3 regions of the Serratia sp. OS31 genome follow, and region 1 is predicted to be linked to each of the others. Evidence: predicted binding sites of a transcription regulator. Region 1 holds the regulator's gene; each other region holds the start of a gene.
What was found. Region 1 encodes CRP, which controls carbon source genes, mostly activating them, when cyclic AMP is high. Its sites were predicted from a motif close to ATGTGANNNNNNTCACAT; they were not measured.
Positions count from the first base shown of each region.

Region 2: a site for CRP is predicted at 5,028-5,045, ahead of serA (phosphoglycerate dehydrogenase). Genes of this name have one in related genera too.
Region 3: a site for CRP is predicted at 4,232-4,249, ahead of H5P17_RS00715 (iron-containing alcohol dehydrogenase). Genes of this name have one in related genera too.

Region 1 is NZ_JACJFQ010000038.1:10,270-17,856, reverse strand. Features, by position in the region: gene H5P17_RS23000 (hydrolase) at 1-774, shown strand, start outside; gene H5P17_RS22995 (YheU family protein) at 771-1,004, shown strand; gene H5P17_RS22990 (phosphoribulokinase) at 1,155-2,024, shown strand; gene H5P17_RS22985 (OsmC family protein) at 2,061-2,468, opposite strand; gene crp (cAMP-activated global transcriptional regulator CRP) at 2,848-3,480, shown strand; gene H5P17_RS22975 (YccS/YhfK family putative transporter) at 3,535-5,610, shown strand; gene H5P17_RS22970 (aspartate aminotransferase family protein) at 5,648-6,865, opposite strand; gene H5P17_RS22965 (aminodeoxychorismate synthase component II) at 6,997-7,572, opposite strand.
Region 2 is NZ_JACJFQ010000012.1:118,946-126,532, reverse strand. Features, by position in the region: gene H5P17_RS12600 (sugar ABC transporter ATP-binding protein) at 1-336, opposite strand, end outside; gene H5P17_RS12595 (IclR family transcriptional regulator) at 699-1,517, shown strand; gene argO (arginine exporter ArgO) at 1,640-2,257, shown strand; gene H5P17_RS12585 (oxidative stress defense protein) at 2,380-3,111, shown strand; gene H5P17_RS12580 (LysR family transcriptional regulator ArgP) at 3,163-4,056, opposite strand; gene rpiA (ribose-5-phosphate isomerase RpiA) at 4,259-4,915, shown strand; gene serA (phosphoglycerate dehydrogenase) at 5,240-6,478, shown strand; gene H5P17_RS12565 (5-formyltetrahydrofolate cyclo-ligase) at 6,673-7,281, opposite strand; RNA gene ssrS (6S RNA) at 7,310-7,492, opposite strand; gene zapA (cell division protein ZapA) at 7,534-7,587, opposite strand, start outside.
Region 3 is NZ_JACJFQ010000001.1:148,199-155,785, reverse strand. Features, by position in the region: gene H5P17_RS00730 (CoA-acylating methylmalonate-semialdehyde dehydrogenase) at 1-412, opposite strand, end outside; gene H5P17_RS00725 (aspartate aminotransferase family protein) at 428-1,768, opposite strand; gene H5P17_RS00720 (LysR family transcriptional regulator) at 1,904-2,833, shown strand; gene H5P17_RS00715 (iron-containing alcohol dehydrogenase) at 2,968-4,095, opposite strand; gene H5P17_RS00710 (response regulator transcription factor) at 4,362-5,120, shown strand; gene H5P17_RS00705 (FAD-binding oxidoreductase) at 5,223-6,524, shown strand; gene H5P17_RS00700 (cupin domain-containing protein) at 6,546-6,911, shown strand; gene H5P17_RS00695 (alpha/beta hydrolase) at 6,952-7,587, opposite strand, start outside.

The DNA of each region.
Region 1 (7,587 bases):
GGCAACTTCTACAGCCCCTACGCTCATGGTCAACTCAACGCCTGGCGTGAAAAAGGCTGGCTTGGCGTGGTGATGCATTTTCGCGGTTGCAGCGGCGTGCCGAACCGCAAGCAGCGCATCTATCACTCCGGAGAAACGGAAGATGCGCGTTTCTTCCTGCAGTGGCTGCGCGCGACCTACGGTGAAACGCCCACCGCCGCGGTCGGCGTCTCGCTCGGCGGTAACATGCTGGCCTGCTACCTGGCGCAGCAGCGGGCGGAAAGCCTGCTGCAGGCGGCGGTCGTGGTCTCCGCGCCGCTGATGCTGGAGCCCTGTTCGTGGCGTATGGAACAAGGCTTCTCGCGCGTTTATCAGCGCTATCTGCTCGGGCAGTTAAAACAAAACGCCACTCGCAAGCTGCTGCACTATCCTGATACCCTGCCGCTCAAACTGCCGCAGCTCAAGGCGTTGCGCCGGATCCGCGACTTTGACGATGCCATTACTTCGCGCATCCACGGCTTCAGCGATGCCAGCGATTATTACCGTCGTTGCAGCGCCCTGCCGCTGTTGCCGACGATCCAGACGCCGTTATTGATCATCCATGCCAAAGACGATCCCTTTATGACCGACGAAGTGATCCCCGAAGTCGCCACGCTGCCGCACAACATTGAGTATCAGTTGACCGAGTTTGGTGGCCACGTCGGTTTTGTCGGCGGCACCTTGAAACATCCCCAAATGTGGCTGGAATACCGTATTCCATCCTGGCTTTCCCCTTATCTGGACACCGCCAAGTGATTATCCCCTGGAAAGAACTGGAAACTGAGACCCTGAACAGCCTGATCGAGTCCTTTGTGCTACGCGAAGGCACCGACTACGGCGAGCACGAACGTTCGCTGGAACAGAAAGTGGAAGACGTGCGCCGCCAGTTGAAAAACGGCGAGGTGTTGCTGGTTTGGTCAGAACTGCATGAGACCGTCAACATCATGCCGCGCGGCCAGTTCCGCGCCGGGCAGGAAGAAATTTAGTGGCGATCGGTTCTATGACTGACGGAAAAAATCAGGTAACAATGCGGTATTGCAAACCAACGCGCGGAATTTTGCCCTTGGCGAAAGGGCGTCAAACAGACCAATAATGATATCTGACGCCTGCGCATTTAACACGGAGTGACCTATACCATGTCCGCCAAACATCCCGTTATCGCAGTGACCGGCTCCAGCGGGGCCGGCACCACCACCACCAGCGTGGCGTTCCGTAAAATCTTTCAGCAGTTGAACATCCGCGCCGCCGAGCTGGAAGGCGACAGCTTCCACCGCTACACCCGGCCGGAAATGGACGCGGCGATCCGCAAAGCGCGCGATCTCGGCCGCCATATCAGCTATTTTGGCCCCGAAGCCAATGACTTCGGCCTGCTGCAGCAAAGCTTTCTCGACTACGGCAAAAACGGCACCGGCCGCTCACGCAAGTATCTGCATACCTACGATGAAGCGGTGCCCTATAATCAGGTTCCCGGCACCTTCACCCCCTGGGAAGCTTTGCCGGCACCCACCGACATGCTGTTCTACGAAGGATTGCACGGTGGCGTCGTGACCGAACAGATCGACGTGGCCAAACACGTCGATCTGCTGGTTGGCGTGGTGCCGATCGTCAACCTGGAATGGATCCAGAAGCTGATCCGCGATACCGGTGAACGCGGCCACTCCCGCGAAGCGGTGATGGATTCGGTGGTTCGTTCGATGGAAGACTACATCAACTACATCACGCCGCAGTTCTCACGCACCCATATCAACTTCCAACGGGTGCCGACGGTAGACACCTCCAACCCGTTCGCCGCCAAGGCTATCCCTTCGCTGGACGAGAGCTTTGTGGTGATCCACTTCCGCGGGCTGGACCAGATCGACTTCCCTTATCTGCTGGCAATGCTGCAGGGATCTTTTATCTCGCATATCAATACGCTGGTGGTACCGGGTGGCAAAATGGGGCTGGCGATGGAGCTGATCATGGCGCCGCTGGTGCAGCGACTGCTGGAAGGAAAAAAAATCGAGTAGACAACAGGGCGCGGCACAACCGCGCCCCTTTATCCGTTACGCCAGGTCGCGGATTTCAAAACTGTGGGTCACGCTGGCGGCTTTGCTCAGCATCAGTGAAACCGAACAGTACTTCTCGGCCGAGAGGTTTACCGCACGCTCCACGATCTTGTCGCTCAAATCTTTGCCGCTCACGATAAAATGCAGATTGATGTGGGTAAACAACCGTGGCGCTTCTTCGCGACGTTCAGAGGTCAGCTTCACCTCGCAATCACGCACGTCATTACGTCCTTTTTGCAGGATCGACACCACGTCGATTGCACTGCATCCCCCTACTGACATCAGCACCATTTCCATCGGACTGGGTGCTTTATCGCCGGCGTTGCCGTCCATCAATACCTGATGGCCAGACGCGGATTCGCCCAGAAACGTCAACCCTTCCACCCACTTAACTCTTGCCTGCATGCTGGTCACTCCGGTTAATTTCTTAAAATCACAGTACGCTTTCGCATAGAAACTGGCAACGGAACCTGATGCTAATCATGCTGAAGCGAGACAACACAAGACACCCGCCTCACTCTGTGCTACAAACAGAGCCGCAATAAATCTTTCCGGGACACTGATTTCAGGGAAACTCCCAGGGAAAGGCTCCTTTACCGGTATGTTAACAGAATGTAGCTTGCAGCTCTCCCGGCAAGTTAATATGCTAGAGCGACAGCGTATATTTATGACACGCCTCAAAACCTGCTGATAGCCACCATTAAAACAACGGCGACAGCACGTTTTACAGGGAACTCTGACCCCTGTGACACAAGGCAGCGATAACAACAGAGGATAACAGCGAATGGTTCTCGGCAAACCGCAAACAGACCCTACTCTCGAATGGTTCCTGTCTCATTGCCATATCCACAAATATCCATCCAAAAGTACGCTGATTCACCAAGGTGAAAAAGCCGAAACGCTTTACTACATCGTTAAAGGCTCCGTTGCGGTGCTGATTAAGGATGAAGAAGGTAAAGAGATGATCCTGTCCTACCTTAACCAGGGGGATTTCATCGGCGAGCTTGGATTGTTTGAAGAAGGTCAGGAGCGTAGCGCCTGGGTTAGGGCGAAGACCGCCTGCGAAGTGGCTGAAATTTCCTACAAGAAATTCCGCCAGCTGATCCAGGTTAACCCGGACATCCTGATGCGCCTGTCTGCCCAGATGGCAAACCGCCTGCAGATAACCTCTGAGAAAGTGGGTAACCTCGCCTTCCTGGACGTTACGGGCCGCATCGCGCAAACCCTGCTGAACCTGGCGAAACAGCCTGATGCCATGACCCATCCGGATGGCATGCAGATTAAAATCACCCGTCAGGAAATTGGCCAGATCGTCGGTTGCTCTCGTGAAACCGTGGGTCGTATCCTGAAAATGCTGGAAGATCAAAACCTGATCTCCGCTCACGGCAAAACTATTGTCGTTTACGGCACCCGTTAATCACTGAAAAAACGGCGCGATGATTCGCGCCGTTTTTTTATGCCCCGATTTATCATGTGGCGCCGACTGATTTACCATCCGGAAGTCAATTACGCACTGCGGCAAACGCTGGTGCTGTGCCTGCCGGTTCTGCTTGGCCTGCTGATCGGCCAACTGCAATACGGCCTGCTGTTTTCTCTGGTTCCCGCCTGCTGCAACATCGCCGGGCTGGACACGCCCCACAAACGCTTCTTCAAACGCCTGATCGTCGGCGGTTCGCTCTTTGCGCTCAGCAGCCTGCTGCTGCAACAGGCGCTACTTTGGCAGTTGCCGCTGCCGATACTGATGCTGGGCCTGGCGCTGCTGCTTGGCGTCAGCGGTGAAATCAGCCCGCTGCATGCCCGCCTGCTGCCCGCCGCGCTGGTTGCCGCCATCTTCTCTCTCAGCATGGCTGGTACGGTGCCGCTTTGGCACGCGCCCCTGTTGTATATCGTGGGCACCGCCTGGTACGGCCTGTTTACCTGGTTCTGGTTCAAGCTGTGGAAAGAGCAACCGATGCGCGAATCGCTCAACCAGCTCTATCTGGAACTGGCGGACTACTTCGAAGCCAAATATTCACTGTTAACCCAGCACACCGATCCACAGACCGCGTTACCGCCACTGCTGGTGCGCCAGCAAAAGGTCATGGACCTGATCACTTTGCTGTATCAACAACTTAATTTTCTGCCCCATGCCAGCAATCTCGAGCAAAAGCGTCTGCAACGCACCTTCCAGGTCGCTCTGGATTTACAGGAGCACATCACCGTCAGCCTGCATCTGCCGGAAGAGGTACAAAAGCTGGTAGAACAGAGCCAGGCCGAGGCCATCATCCGCCGCAATGCACAGGTGATTGCCAACCGGCTGCGCACGGTAGCGCATGACATTCTCTATCATCAGCATTCTCAGCGTTTCAATATGGACAATGAACTGGCCGCCCTGGAAAAAGTGGCGGCGCAGCATCCGGACAACCCGGTCGGCCAATTCTGTTACTACCACTTCAGCCGCATCGCCCGCCTGCTGCGCACCCAGCACCCACTCTACCGACGCGATCTGATGGCCAATCAAAACCGTCTGCCGTTCTGGCCCGCGCTGGTCAGTTATCTGTCGTTCAAATCCAACGCCCTGCGCAATGCGGCTCGGCTGGGAGTCACCCTGGCGGCGGGCAGCAGCCTGGGCATGATGTTCAATCTGCCAAAGCCTTACTGGATCCTGTTGACCATCATGCTGGTGAGCCAAAACGGCTACAACGCCACTCGGGTGCGTATCCAGCACCGTGCGCTCGGCACCCTGGTTGGGTTGGTGATTGCCGCCGGGTTACTGCAACTGCAGCTGCCCGAGGCTGAGACGCTGGGCGTGATGCTGGTGATCACGCTGCTGGCCTACCTGGTTTCACGTAAAAATTACGGGCTGGCGGTGATTGGCTTTACGGTGACGGCGGTCTATACCCTGCAACTGTTGGCCCTGAACGGCACACACTTCCTGGTGCCGCGCCTGATCGACACGCTGATCGGCTGCGTGCTGGTGTTCGGTAGCACCATCTGGCTGTGGCCACAGTGGCAAAGCGGTTTGCTACGCAAGAATGCCCATCAGGCATTGGAAAACGATCAGCAGGCGCTGCGCCTGTTGCTGGAAGAACAAGAGCCCGATGCCAGTGCGCTGGCCTATGCTCGTATGCAGGTCAATCAGGCGCACAACGCGCTGTTCACCTCACTTAATCAGGCGATGCAGGAACCGGGGTTTGAATCGAGCTATCTGGCAGATATGCGCCTGTGGGTCACGCACAGCCAGTTTATTGTCGAACACCTGAATGCGATGACCATTCTGGCGCGCGAACACTATATGCTGACGCCAAAGCTGGCGGAGGAGTATCTGCAGACTTGTGAAATCGCGCTGCAAAGCTGTCAGCAGCGGCTGGAATACGACGGCCCGAGCAGTGGCAGCGCCATTATGCAGCCGCCGGATTTGCACCCGGAGATGCCGGTAACCGAAATGGAGCGTCACCTGCGGCGGATTTTGTCCCACCTGAGCGTCATGCACACCATTTCGTCGTTGGCCTGGCGCCAGCGTCCACACCATGGCATCTGGCTGAAACGCAAACTGCGCGATCAATAAGGGCGCCGTCTGGCGCCCTCGACATCAACACGACGTATTAAGCGTTAATCACGTCCTGTACCGCCAGCTCAAACAGCGCCATCCCTTCGTCAATATCCTCGGTTGCTACTACCAGCGAAGGCGCAAAACGAATCACGTTTGGCCCGGCATTGAGGATCATCAACCCGCGCGCAGCAGCGGCAGTCAGGAAATCGCGCGCCTTGCCATGATACGGCGCAGTCAATTCGGCACCGATCAGCAGGCCCATGCCGCGAATGTCGCTGAAAACACCATATTTCTCGCCAATCTGTTTTAACGCCTGCACGTACAATCCATGACGCAGTTCAATGCCACTGAGCACTTCCGGCGTATTGATCACGTCCAGCGCCGCCTCCGCCACCGCGCAGGCCAGCGGATTGCCGCCGTAGGTGGTGCCATGGGTGCCCACCTGCATCACCGAAGCAATCTCTTCGGTGGTCAGCATGGCGCTGACCGGGAAGCCACCGCCAAGCGCTTTGGCCGTGGTGAGGATGTCTGGCGTCACGCCATAGTGCATATAGGCGAACAGTTTGCCACTGCGTCCCATACCGCTTTGCACTTCGTCGAATACCAGCAGCGCCTGATGCTTGTCGCACAGTTCGCGTACGCCCTTGAGGAAGTCGGCATCTACCGGGGTAATCCCGCCCTCACCCTGGATCGGCTCCATCACCACCGCGCAGGTATGGTCGTCCATCACCGCTTTCACCGCGGCCAGATCGTTGAACGGCACGTGGACGATATCGGCCGGTTTCGGTCCAAAACCGTCGGAATACTTGGCCTGTCCGCCTACAGAGACGGTAAACAGCGTGCGGCCGTGAAACGCGTTATAGAAGGCGATGATTTTGGTTTTGTACGGACTGTGGCGGGTAATCGCATAATGACGCGCCAGTTTGAAGGCCGCCTCGTTAGCCTCTGCGCCGGAGTTGGCAAAAAACACCCGATCGGCAAAGGTGGCGTTAATTAGCTTGGTCGCCAGGCGCAGCGCCGGTTCGTTGGTGAACACGTTGCTGGTATGCCACAGGGTTTCGCCCTGCTGTTTCAGCGCCTCAACCAACGCCGGGTGGCAGTGTCCCAACGCCGTCACCGCAATACCGCCGGAGAAGTCGATGTACTCTTTCCCTTGCTGGTCCCACACGCGGCTGCCTTTGCCCCTGACCGGGACAAACTGAGCAGGTGCATAAACAGGCAGGATAACCTGATCAAAGGTGCTGCGGGTTACTGCAGATTTTTCGGTCATTATGGGGTCCACCCTGAAAGTGACTCAGTCTTTTGATTGCAATTAAGTGAAAATATAATCACAAAATATGCATAAAAAACCAGTTAAGGGCAAACTCAAATCGCCTTGGCGGCTAAAAAAAATCTAAGTAGTTAACTTTTAAGGAAATTATCCAACAGCTGATGCCCCTGCTCGCTGAGGATGCTTTCTGGGTGGAACTGTACCCCTTCCAGCGTCAACTGCCGGTGGCGGATGCCCATGATCTCATCGCGAACGCCGTCGCGCTCGCTCCAGGCGGTGACTTCAAAACAGTCCGGCAGCGTGGCGGCTTCAAGCACCAACGAATGATAACGGGTAACGGTCAGCGGATTGTTCAAACCGTGAAAAACACCGCTGTCGAGATGGCGGATCGCCGAGGTCTTGCCATGCATCACCTCGCGGGCGCGTACCACCTTAGCACCGAATGCCTGCCCCAGCGCCTGGTGCCCCAGACAAACGCCGAGGATCGGCAGCTTGCCGGCAAAATGCTGGATGGCGGCTAATGAGATGCCGGCTTCATTCGGGGTACAGGGCCCAGGAGAGATCACCAGACGCTGCGGCGCCAACCTTTCGATATCGGCCAGTTGCAGCTCGTCGTTACGCTTCACCAGCACCTCGGCGCCTAATTCGCAGAAGTACTGGTAAAGGTTATAGGTAAAAGAGTCGTAGTTATCGATCAACAGCAGCATAGTGTTTCCAACAGA
Region 2 (7,587 bases), on a different contig from region 1:
TCCCATCACCAGCGCCATGTTTTCCGCTACCGTCATCCATTCGATCAGCCCGAGATCCTGATGAATAAAGGCAATAGGCTGGCGACTGTCACTTTTTATCGCCGCGGCGGAGGCTATGCTGGTGCCCTGGAACTGAATGTCGCCGCCGTCGCGCGGATACACCCCGGCCAGCACTTTGATCAGCGTCGATTTGCCTGCGCCATTTTCGCCCAGCAGGGCCAGGACTTCGCCCGGCATCACCTGCAGGCTGACGTCGTTCACCGCGACGTTGCCGCCAAAGCGCTTAACGATATGGCTGAGGGTAAGAATGGGTTGTTCCGCATTATCTGGTGTCATGTGATGCGCCCCTGGTAGTGAAATACGCAATCGGATTGATGCTTTTTGGTGTTTATATCGCCGTTAAATTTCAATATGCGAAATTCAATTTCAAAAATAATATGACGAACACCGATCTAAAGCAAAGCCGAAGGTGTTTTAATTTTTGTTTTAAAACAATAAGTTATTTATGTCTTTGCGGAATTGTGACGCACAACTCACTTCGAGAGTTAGCAGAATGTTGCGCAATTTTAACCTGCTGCTGACAATGAAACGGCGTTCCGTCTTCACCTGATGCGGGCCTTGGGGTAACATTCCCGGCAAAGGGGCCGTTTGCCACGCGGTGGCGTTGGTCGGCGGTTCGACACTGGAGAAATTGCGTTATGAGCCTGAAAGCTGTCGACGAAAAAGATGACAAGAAAGACAAACCCCTGGGCAGCCAAAGCCTGTTCCGCGGTTTGCAACTGATTGAGATCCTGAGCAACTACCCTAACGGTTGCCCGCTGGCCCATCTGTCTGAACTGGCCGGTATGAACAAAAGCACCGTTCATCGCCTGCTGCAGGGTTTGCATACCAGCGGTTACGTGACTCAGGCGCCGTCGCCCGGCAGCTATCGCCTGACCACCAAGTTCATTTCTGTCGGTCAGAAAGCGCTTTCCTCGTTGAATATCATCCACGTTGCCGCACCGCATCTGGAGCAGCTCAATCTTGAGGTCGGGGAGACGGTGAACTTCTCCAGCCGCGAAGACGACCACGTCATTTTGATCTACAAGCTGGAACCCACGACCGGCATGATGCGCACCCGTGCCTATATCGGCCAGCATATGCCATTGTACTGCTCGGCGATGGGCAAGATTTTTATGGCCTATGGCAACAGCGATTACCCCGATCGCTACTGGCAGACACATCAGCATGAAATCCAGACGCTGACGCGCAATACCATTACCGAATTGCCCAAGATGTATGAGGAACTGGCCGATATTCGCCAGCGCGGCATGGCGATGGATCGTGAAGAGAATGAGCTGGGGGTGTCCTGCGTAGCGGCGCCGGTATTCGATATTCAGCAGCGGGTACCCTACGCGGTATCGGTATCGTTGCCGACCGCCAAACTGCAACAAATCGGCGTCAAAGCGCTGATTAAGCCGGTGCTGGCGACCGCGCAGCGCATTTCTCAGGAGCTGGGTTTTGTTCTTCCCGCCTGATTATTAGCATTGCTGATAGTTGATTAGAAATATCAATTTCACCTAATAATTTTTTCCTCCTATGATGCGCGTGTTGACCGACACGCGCCGCTGACCGGCGCACTCTTTCTGTGAGGAATACCATGCTAGCTGTCTTTCTGCAGGGCTTTGCCCTGAGCGCCGCGATGATCCTGCCGCTGGGCCCGCAAAATGTTTTTGTCATGAACCAAGGCATCCGCCGTCAGTATCATCTGATGGTCGCCTCACTGTGCGCATTGAGCGATGTCGTGTTGATTTGCGGGGGGATTTTCGGTGGAAGCGCGTTGTTGAGTCGTTCGCCGTTGCTGCTGGCTTTGGTCACCTGGGGCGGCGTCGCCTTTCTGTTGTGGTACGGCTGGGGGGCGTTTCGCACCGCGTTCAGCCGGCAATTGGCGCTGGCAACGGCCGAGGAGCTTAAGCAGAGCCGCTGGCGGCTGGTGGTGACCATGCTGGCGGTAACCTGGCTCAATCCGCACGTTTATCTCGATACTTTTGTGGTGCTGGGCAGCCTGGGTGGCCAGTTGGCGCCGGACGTTCGTTCCTGGTTTGCGCTGGGGGCGGTGAGCGCCTCCATTCTTTGGTTCTTCGCGTTGGCGCTGTTGGCTTCCTGGCTGGCCCCCTGGTTGAACACTCAAATGGCGCAGCGCGTCATCAATACGCTGGTCGGCGTGGTGATGTGGGGCATTGCATTGCAGTTGGCCTGGCAGGGCGCAAGTTTATAAGAATTTGTCACTAATCCGAATTCAAAAGCCCGTGCGATATGCTACGTTTGATGCCAAGGAACCGGCCTTTTTCAGTCGAGAAAGCTCGGTAATCAGTTACAGCCTGTCATCAAGGAGACTCTGTGAAGCTTAAAGCATTGGCTATGGCCGCAATGATTGGATTAGGGACGTTACCGCTGGCGCTGCAAGCGGCGGAAGTGCCGGAAGGGCCGCACGTAGTGACTTCTGGCACATCAAGCGTTGATGCCACTCCAGATATCGCCACCCTGGCGATCGAGGTCAGCGTCTCTTCTAAAGACGCTGCGCAGGCGAAGAAGCAGGTTGATGAGCGCGTAGCGCAATATTTTGATTTCCTGCAGAAAAACAATATCGAGAAGAAAGACATCAGCGCGGCTAACCTGCGCACTCAACCGGAATACGATTACCTGAAAACCGGTGAGTCGGTGCTGAAAGGCTACCGTGCCGTACGCCAGGTACAGGTTACGCTGCGCCAGTTGGATAAGTTGAACGAGCTGCTGGACGGGGCGTTGAAGTCCGGCCTCAACGAGATCCGCGCCGTTGAGCTTGGCGTGGCCAAACCGGATGTTTACCGCGAACAGGCGCGTCAGAAAGCCATCGAGAACGCCACACAGCAGGCGGCTTCACTGGCGAAAGGCTTTAACGCGAAACTGGGGCCGGTTTACAGCATTCGTTATCATGTTGCCAACTATCAGCCAATGCCGGTAGCGCGCATGTACAAATCGGCGGGAGCCGCTGCGGAAAGCGACGTGGCGCAAACCTACGAACAGCAGAGCATTCACTTTGACGATCAGGTTGATGTGGTGTTCGAGCTGCAGCGCAACGCGGCGCAGTAACTCAGGCCGTGTTCAGTAAAAAAGGTTCGCCGCGGCGAACCTTTTTCCCTTTTAATCCTGACGCAGAACCTGGCGACCGTGTTCCAGCAGGGCATCGGTCACTTTACGCATCATGCGGCTTTCCGGCGCGAAGCGGTGCCAGAACAGCATGCGGCGCTGGAACAGACCCGGAGTCAGATCGATAAGCTCGCCCGACTCCAACTCTCTCTCAATCTGCAGATGCGGGATCATACAGCAGGTGGTGCCCTGACGAGCCAACTGCACGAAGGCTTCCGATGAGTTCACGATATGGCAGGGAACGCTGCCCGGCGACAGATCAAAGTTCTGCTGCAGGAAAGCCTGGTGCATGTCATCGAGATGGTCGAACGCCACCGCCGGCGCTTTCAGCAGCGCAGAACGTGTGACGCCGTTCGGGAAGTAGCGCTCGGCAAAACCTTTCGAGGCGACAAACAGATAGTCCAGCGCGCCCAACCGGTCGACCAGGCAGCTCGGCAGCGGCTGCGGTTGGATACTCACTGCGCCTACCACTTCACCGCGCCGCAGGCGTTCCTGGGTACGGGTTTCGTCTTCCACCTGCAGGTTCAGGCGGATAGGGGAGTCCGTCAGCACCGGTTTTAACGCCGGCAGCAGCCAGGTGGCCAGGCTGTCGGCATTGACCGCCAGCGACAGCAGCAACGGCGTGTCGATACCGGTGTCGTTGCCCAGCCACTCTTCTTCCAGCAACTCGACCTGGTGCAGCAGCGCCAGCAATTTTTGGCCCTGCTCGGTCGGACGCGGCGGTACGGTGCGCACCAGCAGCGGTTGGCCGAACAGGTTTTCCAACTGCTTGATGCGCTGGGATACTGCCGATTGGGTGATGCAAAGCTTTTGCGCGGCGCGCTCAAAGCCGCGCTCACGGATCACCGCGTCCAGCGCTTGCAGCGTTCGATAGTCTGGGCGTTTCATCGGAAAGATATCCCTTACAGTAATAGATACAGGCACTATGCCACATCTGGGGTGTTTTACAGGTGGAAAATCACCGCGCGACTTTACCGCGACGCGCCTAAAAATGCGGCTTAGGGTGAAGAAGTGTGATCCTGCCTGAGTGAAAAATAGCGATTTACCCTATAATACGCACACGTTTTCGTACAGAGGCAATGGACATATTATGACGCAGGATGAACTGAAAAAAGCGGTTGGCTGGGCCGCGCTGGATTACGTAACCCCTGGCACCATCGTTGGGGTAGGTACCGGCTCCACCGCCGCCCACTTTATTGACGCGCTCGGCTCGATCAAGCACCAAATCGAAGGGGCGGTGTCCAGCTCCGACGCCTCCACCGCCAAGCTGAAAAGCCTCGGTATCCACGTGTTCGACAGCAATGAAGTGGATTCGCTGGATATTTATGTCGATGGCGCGGATGAAATCAACCGCCAGATGCAGATGATCAAAGGCGGCGGTGCCGCGTTGACACGCGAAAAAATCATTGCCGCCATCGCGCGCAAGTTTATCTGCATCGTCGATGCCAGTAAGCAGGTCGATGTGCTGGGCAAATTCCCGTTGCCGGTCGAAGTGATCCCGATGGCGCGTTCCTATGTGGCGCGTGAGTTGGTGAAGCTGGGCGGGCTGCCGGAGTACCGCCAGAATGTGCTGACTGATAACGGCAACGTGATCCTCGATGTGCACAACCTGAGCATCGTCGACGCCATCGCGCTGGAAAACAAAATCAACGGTATCGCCGGCGTGGTGACCGTGGGGCTGTTCGCCAACCGCGGCGCCGATGTGGCGTTGGTCGGCACGCCTGAAGGTGTGAAAGTCGTCGAATAACCGAATGTGTTAGCAGGGGCGTCGCCATGGCGCCCCTCTGGGATACGCTCTTGGATCCCAGCGAACCGCATAATTCACTGGCTAAAATATCTTTTCTTTAAAGCGCCAAATTTGGTGACATATGTCACATTGTCAGCGTTAGCTCCACAAAGCTTCTGTCTATTTCTTTCCCTTTGGCATTTTCTGCCAGAAACCGCCAACATCGCTGAGCCTTGTACTGACGGGCGGGCAATCGTTTGTATTGCCGCCCGCGTTATTTTTGTTATGTTGGATGCGTGCTGTTAACAACAGCCGCTTCTGAAGTCTGAACATAGGGTCGGGTAAATGGCAAAAGTATCATTGGAGAAAGACAGGATTAAATTCCTGTTGGTGGAAGGGGTTCATCAGAGCACGGTAGATAATCTGCTGGCAGCCGGATATACCAACATTGAATATCACAAAGGTGCGTTAGACACCGAAGCGCTTAAGGCATCCATCCGCGATGCTCACTTCGTCGGCATCCGATCGCGTACGCATCTGACCGAAGAAGTCTTCGCCGCTGCAGAAAAGCTGGTGGCGGTAGGGTGTTTCTGCATCGGCACTAACCAGGTTGATCTGAAGGCAGCGACCAAACGCGGCGTTCCGGTGTTTAACGCACCTTTCTCTAATACCCGATCCGTGGCCGAAATGGTGCTGGGCGAACTGCTGCTGATGCTGCGCGGCATTCCCTCCGCCAACGCCAAGGCGCACCGCGGCGAATGGCAAAAATTGGCCGTGGGCTCGTTTGAAGCGCGCGGCAAGAAGTTGGGGATTATCGGCTACGGCCATATCGGTACCCAACTGGGCATCCTGGCCGAAGGCCTGGGCATGAAAGTGTTCTTCTACGATATCGAGAACAAGCTGCCGTTGGGCAATGCCCAGCAGGTGCGCCACCTGTCCGACTTGCTCAATATGAGCGACGTGGTGACGCTGCACGTGCCGGAAACTCCGTCGACCAAAAACATGATGGGTGCAGAAGAACTGGCGCTGATGAAACCGGGCTCGATTCTGATCAACGCTTCGCGCGGCACCGTGGTGGATATTCCCGAGTTGTGCAAGGTATTGGCCAGCAAGCACTTGGCCGGCGCGGCGATCGACGTCTTCCCGGAAGAGCCTGCGACCAACAGCGAGCCATTCAACTCACCGCTTTGCGAGTTCGATAACGTGATCCTGACCCCGCACATTGGCGGCTCCACTCAGGAAGCGCAGGAGAATATCGGTGACGAAGTGGCCGGCAAGCTGGCGAAATACTCCGACAACGGCTCAACCCTGTCGGCGGTTAACTTCCCGGAAGTGTCCCTGCCGGCGCACGGGCCTAACGCCAGCCGCCTGCTGCACATCCATGAAAACCGCCCGGGTGTACTGACGCAGATTAACCAGATCTTCGCTGAAGAAGGGGTGAACATCGCCGCGCAGTACCTGCAAACCGGTCCGGAAATCGGCTATGTGGTGATCGACATTGAAGCGGAAACCGAGCGTGCCGATGCGGCATTGCAACGTATGAAGGCGATTGACGGCACTATCCGTGCTCGCTTGCTGTTCTGATTGAATGTGCTGTCACTGAAAAGGCCGGATTTATCCGGCCTTAGTCTGATGGCAAACACCCGAAAAACGTGGTTTTCGGATGTTTGGGGTAAATCAGAAGAAATAATCCTTTGTTTTCATTAGTCCCCAGATCAGAACTTTTAACCGCAAAGAACTTTGTCAGCAATCTGAGGCCGGATTTATCCGGCCTTTTGCTATTTAACGATCTGCCACACCCAATTTTTTGCGGGGGTGACAATCTCCGGCAGCGGAATATCCCAGTGTTCCACCGGCACCTGTTCGACCTGCTGGCAGTCATGGGCCAAGCCTATCGGATAAGGGCCGCGGTGCTGCCAATTTTGCAGGGTGCGATCGTAGAAGCCACCCCCCATCCCCAGGCGCTGGCCCGCGCTGTCAAAGGCCACTAACGGCGTCAGTACCACGTCGAGCGAACTCAATGGCAGCACCTGGCGCACGTCGAGTTGCGGCTCAAGAATATTGAAGCGGTTGTTCACCAGGAGTGTTTCAGGAGTGTAATGCAGGAACAGCAGATTACCGGGGCTGAACGGGTGCAGGACCGGAAGGTAAACCTGTTTACCTAGCTGCCACAGGCGCTCAATCAACGGGCGGGTATTCAATTCACCGTCGAAAGACAAAAATACCGCGATGTTCTGTGCCGCCAGGACGCGTGGATGTGCAGCAATGCGTTCGGCTATCTGCAGGGAGGATTGTTGTTGTTGTTCAGGCGTTAAGGCGCGTCTACGCTGACGGATTTGGCTTCGGATGTTTTGCCGCTGTTGGGCATTCTGGGCTTGAAAAGACATAGTCAGCACACATATCGCTGAGGAAGGGGGAATCTCCGAGATGCCGTCGCAGGCTGTAACCCTTGAACCCATGGTTCAAGGTGAACGTGCTGTCGCAATCTTAAGGCTTCTCGGCGGGCCGAGCATGCACACCGATCGCGGATCATCACATTCTGTTGGTACTAAATATCGGCTCAGGGGACTGGCCCGCTGGCGAACATCTCAGAGAAATTTTTTACTCATTGCCAAAACCTTGGGTTTCAGCAACTTAAGTTATTCGAATTGTGCATCCTGACGTTCAGAGATGCGACCCTGTTCAAGCAAAGC
Region 3 (7,587 bases), on a different contig from region 1:
ACGGTTGAAACTCGCTCCAGCTGTCGATGCCTGGCCCGGCGTCCTTGCTGTGCTCGCCTTTCAGCAGCTCCGGTGCATAGCTGGCGTACTCAATGTTTTCGATGCCGCGCTGCAGTTCGCCCATGGCGTCGCTGAGCACCTTGCCATGTTCGGCGGTGATCAACCGGCAGATGGCATCGGCATGCTGTTCCAGCAGCGTTTTTAGACGCATCATCACTCTGGCCCGCTTCAGCGGTGGCGTATCCCGCCAGGCCGGGTAAGCGCGTTCGGCGGCGTCGATGGCGCTTTCTACCGTGGCGCGGTCGGCCAGCAACACCTCCTGATATGACTGCCCGGTAGCCGGATCGTAGACCGGCTGGCTGCGGGTGCCGCCGGTGGCGGACTGGCCGTTGATCCAATGTGCAATTGGCATGGCATGCGCTCCTTATTATTCGGTTGCGTTGATAGCGTCGCCGAGGGCGTTGATCAGCGAGTCGATCTGCGCCTCGCTGCTGATAAACGGCGGTGCCAACTGCAGGGTGTCGCCACCGTAGCGGACATAAAACCCGCTTTCCCAGCAGCGCATCGCCACCTCATACGGCCTGCGTGCCGCCTCACCCGGCCGGGCCGCCAGCGTGATACCTGCCGCCAGGCCAAAGTTGCGAATATCGCTGACGTGGCTGCATCCCTGCAAACCGTGCACCGCCCGTTCGAAATGGGGGGCCAACGCCTGCACCCGTTCGATCATCTGCTCGCGTTCAATGATATCCAGCGTCGCCAGCCCCACCGCACAGCTGACCGGATGGGCGGAGTAGGTGTAGCCGTGCGGGAATTCGAGCAAATATTCCGGTTCATCGGTGGCCATGAAGGCCTGGTAAATCTCGGGGCGAACTACCACTGCGCCCATCGGCTGTGCGCCGTTGGTGACCTGTTTGGCAATATTCATGATGTCTGGCGTGACGCCGAATGCCTCGGCGCCGGTCAAGGCGCCACAGCGGCCGAAGGCGGTGATCACTTCGTCAAAAATCAGCAGGATATTGTGTTGAGTACAGATCTCGCGAATGCGTTGCAGGTAACCGACCGGCGGTACGATCACTCCGGCAGAACCGGAGAAGGGTTCGATAATCACCGCGGCGATGGTCGAGGCGTCACGCAGTGCGATGATGCGGTTGAGTTCCTCCGCCAGTTCAGCCCCCTGCTCGGGCATGCCGCGTGAAAAGGCATTTCCCGCCAGTTGGGTATGGGGCAGGTGGTCCGCTTCGGCGCTGGCACCAAAGGCTTTACGATTGCCGGCAATGCCGCCCACCGCGATGCCGCCAAAGTTAACGCCGTGGTAGCCCTTTTCGCGACCGATAAAACAGGTTTTTCCCGCCTGGCCTTTGGCTCGCCAATAGGCACGAGCCATTTTTAACGAGGTGTCTGCCGCTTCGGAGCCGGAGCCGGTGAAAAACACGTAGTCCAGCCCGGCCGGGGTCATGGCCTTGATTTTGTTAGCCAGCTCGAAAGATAAGGCATGGCCGAACTGAAACGCCGGGGAATAATCCAATCGGGAAAGTTGCCGGTGAGCGGCATCGGCAATTTCCTGGCGGCCATGGCCCAATCCGCAGCACCACAACCCGGATAACCCGTCAAAAATCTTGCGACCGTCCTGGCTGGTATAATAAACGCCTTGCGCGTGGCTTATCATTCTCGGGTTGGCTTTAAAATTACGGTTGCCGGTAAAGGGCATCCAATGTGCTTCTAACCATTCACGGTCGGCTTTATTTTCACGGTGATTTAAATCAGCCATTTTTCCCTCCGAGGGGGAGAACAGGTACGGTTAATTAAATACTCTAACGTGTTAATGAAATGTTGAGTGAAATTGACTATGTTCTGCTTCTTCACTAATGTGAATAATCATATGTCGAAACTTACTTAAGGTTTTATGCAAGTAAAAAAGCGCGCATTGTTGGGCCAATTATCGGATATGGATCTGCGGTTGCTGCGGGTATTCAAGGCGGTGGTCGACTGTGGCGGCATGAGTGCCGCCGAGCTGGAGCTGAACATCAGCCTGTCGACCATCAGCAAGCACATCAAGGATCTGGAGCAGCGGCTGGGCCTGACGCTGTGCCACCGCGGGCGCGAGGGGTTTGCGGTTACTGACGAAGGGCTGCTGATTTATCAGGAAACCGTGAATCTGTTGGCGGCGACCGAGGCCTTTCGCCGTGGGGTGGATGATGTGCATCAACGCCTGGGTGGGCAGCTGCACGTGGCGATATTCGACCATACCGTCAGTAATCCTCAGGCGCATATCGGCCGGGCGATTGCTTTATTCAGCGAGCAGGCGCCGGATGTCTCTTTGCAAATGTATGTGGAGCCGATAAATACCATTGAACGCGGCGTGATTGACGGCCAATTTCAAATTGGCATTATTCCCATGCACCGCAGTGCGGAAAGTTTATCTTATAGTTCGTTATTTCATGAGAGGATGTTCTTATATTGTGGCGCGCAGCATGAATTATTTTCCGCTCATCATGAAATGCTGAATTGGGATCTGTTGCACAATTATGCCTTTGCCGGATTAGGCTACCATTCGCCGAATATGGAACTGAGCCTGCAGCAACATTTACATCGCAAGGCAACGGGGTTTGCCCAGGAGTCGATCGCGACCCTAATCCTTTCCGGCAAGTACGTCGGCTTTCTTCCCGACCACTATGCGGCGTTTTTTGTCGCGCAGAATATGATGCGCGCCATTAAACCGACGCTGTTCCGTTATCACTGCGAGTATTCCAGCGTGCTGCGGCGTTCGCCCGGCCCGCAGCGGGTGGTCAAGCTGTTCCACGAGTGCCTGCTGGCGGCTCATGGAACAGCTTAATGTTTACTGCTCTTTCTTCTTACCAAAAATCTTGATCAGTACGCCGACCAGGATGCCAATCGCGATGCCGGTGAAAATCCAGCTGATGATGCCCATGTCCAATCTCCCGCTATTACTTTGATCTAATTATATAATCATTCGATGCGGAATGCGCCTTCGATCATCAGTTGCCGCTGCGGCACGCTGTAGTCGATCAGCGAGTTCTTGCTGTTGGATTTTGCCAGCGTCACCGCCAGTTCGTCGGCGGAAATCGGCAGGTCATCCTGCCAGAAACTGGCGATGGCATTGCGGGTAATAAAGTCGATCAGGTAGCGTTCCGGGCTGCCATGCTGCTCGGGGAACAGACGGGCGGCAAGCTCAGCCATCAGCGCCCGCTGCTGCGGTTGTTCGCTTTTCGCCAGCAGTTCGAGGAACGGCAGCAGCAGGCGGCCGCAGACCTGGCCGTGGTGATAGTCGCGCAGGGCGCCAATCTCACCGGCGATGCCGTGGATCACTCCCAGCCCGGCGGCGCTCAGCGTCAGGCCGCCAAGATAGGAGGCTTGCATAATAGCTTCATGAGCCTCGGCGCTGCGGTTGAGCGCAGGCCAGGCCTGCAGGAAGTGGCGGATGCCGGTCAGCGACATCTCGCGCGTCATGGCGTTGGCGGTTTTGGACAGATAGGCCTCGAACAGGTGGGTAAAGGCGTCGATGGCGCAGTAGGCCAGCACCTTGTCCGGCGCACCCTGCAGCAGCTGTGGATCCAGGATGGCAGTCTGCGGCACAAAGTTGTTATGGCGCAGCGAGGCTTTCACCTTGCTCACCTGGGTGTCGGTGAGCACCGCATTCTGCGTGACTTCACTGCCGGTACCGGCGGTGGTCGGGATGGCGATCAGCGGCAAGGTTGCACCGCTGATTTTTGTGTCGCCGATCTTTTCCATATAGCGAAGGGTGGGCAACGGGTGCTCGACCAGCGCGGCGAAGGCCTTGGCTGCATCCAGTACGCTACCGCCGCCAATGGCTACCACGCGTCGCACCTTGCCGCGCCAGCGCGCGACCCAGGCATCTATCTCTTGCGGCGAAGCCTCGTGACTGACGATTTCGGTGCCGAGCAGCAGCGGCGTCAATCCGTCTGCCAGTGAGGAATACACCGCGCCATTGAGGAATGATCGGCAGCTAAACAGCAGCGTCGGCTGTGGTTCGGCGGTCAGTAGCGGGATCAGTTGGCTGATGCTGCCGTGGCCGAACCAGGTATGGCGGTTGGCAATGGTCAGGCTGATAGTCATGTTCTCTCCTTGGCACGCGAAAACCACAGCATAAGCCAGCCTCTGCGGCTGAACCACTGCTTTTCTCTGCCTGACGGGGATTCCGTTAATATATTAATCCAGCCTCGTTCGGCCCTGCCGCAATAATCTGGCGAAGGTGTGATTTGTTTAACATGTAAACGATTATGCGGTTGCATTTGGCGCTATTGAGTGTTTTCTATAACAAGCGGGCCACGGCTTAGCCGGAATCAAGTGATTGTTAATTTATTAATGATGGCGGGGCGAAGATGAATATTCAGGTGGAACGATTATCCGCAGTGATAGACGCAGTCGCAACCCAACGTTTCTATCCCAATCTGCTGGCCTGGCTGGAAGGGTTCTTCGCCTTTGATAACGCCATTGTTTACGCTTTTGAACGCGGCCAGGCACCGCGTTGCCTGATCAAAACCGAGCGTGAAAACAGTGACGCGGTCAATCAGCTCTACCAACAGGGCGCTTACCTGCAGGATCCGTTTTATCAGGCACTGAACGGCGGCGGTGGCGGCGAGGTGCTGACCCTGCGCCAACTGGCCCCCTGCGGTTTCTACCATACTGATTATTACCGCAATTTTTATCGCAAGACCGGCTGGCATGATGAGGCCGGAGTGCTGCTGCCCGTGACACCCGAACGCGGGCTGGGGGTGTTTTTCGGCTCGGCGCGCCAGTCGGTGGGCGTGCGTTATCCGCAGTTGGCTGAGTTACGCGATGCGTTGACGCTGCTCAAGAGCGTAGCGCGGCTGCATGGCGAAGTGATCGTCGCTCCGGCAGAGCCTGAAAGGGTGACGGATCGTGCGGTGCAGGCACGTTATCTGCTGACGCCTCGCGAGCGCGAAATAGTGGATCTGATCCTGGACGGCTGCGGTTCGCAGCAAATTGCCGATCGGCTGTTCATCAGTCTGGGAACGGTGAAAAACCACCGCAAGAACATCTACAGCAAGCTGGCGATCGGTTCGCAGGCCGAACTGTTCAATCTGCTGTTGGCCACCCCGCTGCGTCGCAGCGCCTGAGTGTTAATTATTTGTTGCGAATGTCCCTAAGGGGACATGGCGACGTCGCGCCGACCTCCTGATAATCCGATGTTATGGCATAGGGTCTTCGGGAGTGCGACAGTGAACAATAATATCGAATCGTTAACCTACTACGCGGCAACCAAAAAATACGATCTGCGCTTCCCGACGCTGGAAGAAGATCTGGACGTTGACGTGGTGATCATCGGCGGCGGTTTCTCCGGCATTAATACCGCGCTGGAGCTGGCTGAGCGGGGCATCTCCAATATCGCCATACTGGAAGGGCGTTATCTGGGTTACGGCGGCACCGGCCGCAACGGCGGGCAGGTGATGGCCGGCATCGGCCACGATCTGGAAAAAATCAAACGCCACGTCGGCCCCTCCGGGCTGGAAACCATCTTCAAAATCAGCAACCTCGGCGCCGGGATTATTCGCGAACGCATCAAGAAGTACGAGATTGATGCCGATTTCTGTTTTGGCTATGGCTACCTCGGCAGCAATGCACGCCAGGAGAAAACCCTGCGCAGCTGGCTGAAGGAATTCAAGGCGGTCTCGCCGGATGAAGAGATTGAACTCTACACCGGCGCAGAGGTGAAGCAGGTCGTGGGGTCAGACGCCTACACCTGCGCATTGAAACACATGGGCGGCGGCCACGTGCATTCGCTCAACCTGCTGTTAGGCGAGGCGAAGGCGCTCAGCGGCTACGGCGTAAAAATCTTCGAAAACAGCAGCGTGCTGGGCGTGGAATACGGTTCGCGCATCAAAGTGCGCACCGCCATGGGCTCAGTGCGTGCCAACAAGATGCTGTGGGCGTGCAACGGTTTTCTCAACGGCATGGAGCCGTTCATCTACAACAAAACCATCAATACCTACGCGTTCCAACTGGCTACCGAACCCTTGCCTGAAGAGCTGATCCGCCAGATCAGCCCGATCCGAGGTGCCTACAGCGATATCCGCCCGGTGATCGATTACTACCGGGTGACCAATGAAAACCGGCTGCTGTTTGGCAGCGCCACTCGCTTGATCGAATACATTCCCTCGGATCTTAAGGCCTGGAACCGCAACCTGATGCTCAAGGTGTTCCCGTACCTGCACGACGTGAAGATCGACCTGGCCTGGGGCGGGCCGCTGTGTTGCAGCGCCAACCTGTTCCCGCAGATCGGTACCTTGCCGCAGCATGACAACGTGTTTTATGTGCAGGGCTATTCCGGCTTTGGCGTAACGCCGAGTCATATCGTTTGCAAGGTGTTGGCAGAGGGCATGAGCGAGGGATCGGATCGATACGATCTGATGAGTTCAATCCCGCACGTCAATATCTTCGGTAAAGACAAGCTGCGACGGGTAATGACCACCGCCGGCAAGGTTTGGCACCAGACGTCCGGCTACTGGAAAGGCCGTCGCTAATTTTTATCACAGGAGAGAAACATGAAACCATTACTGCTTAAGCAACCGCTGCCTGAACTGTTGGACATTGGCAGCGTCAGCAACCTGGGCGCCACGGTGATCGACGGTGAGCCAAACGTCGGGGTGGCGAGCCTTTTCGGTGAGCCGACCGATAACCTGAACTGCGGTATTTTCAGCTGCACGCGCGGCACCTTTGTAATGGAGTATCCGTTCTCCGAACACGCCACGGTGTGGGAAGGTAGCGCGACGCTGACCGACGAAAAGACCGGTCAATCCGTGCAGTACCAGGCCGGGGACTCGTGGTTTGTCGAAAAAGGAACCCCGGTACGCTGGGAGATCACCTCGGATCGTTTTGTAAAACATTACCTGGCGATCGTAGAAGGCTGATCGTGAACTGGCCCCTCTCCGCCGGGAGAGGGGCATTCCGCTATCCCAGCACCCGATCGATAAAGTCGGTGATCCGCCTTAATATCTGATCCTTGTTGGTTTCGTTAAAACTCTCGTGCCGCCCGCCTGGATTGACCATCGCTTCGAAATCGCTGCCCTTGAGCAGATCGATCGCGGTTTGCGATTCCGCCATTAACATCAGCCTGTCGTCATCGCCATGTATCCACAGCGTAGGCAGCGTGCCGAAGCCCGGGCCGGCGTTGATTTTCGCCAGGATCTGCTGCATTGCCCGCAGCGTCGGGCGTTTGAACGGCCCATGCCATACCAGCGGATCGGCCTGATAGGCTTCCCCTACCGCCGGGTCACGCGACAGGGTAGCGGGATCGAGCGGCGTATCTGGGATCACCGGCAGATCAAGCAGATCGGAAATCAGGGTTCTTTCGCCAATCAAGGGGCCGGAAAGCACCAGCGCACGCACGTCATCGCCATAGCGTTGAACGTAGCGGGTGGCAATCATCCCGCCCATGGAATGGCCGATGACCACCAGGGGGACGCCAGGATGCAGCCGCTGAAAATGCTCCGTCACGCGGCGAACGTCGTCGACCACGGCGTCATAATCCTCAATCAATACGCGTTCACCCTGCGAAAGCCCATGGCCGAGATGATCGGGGCCGAA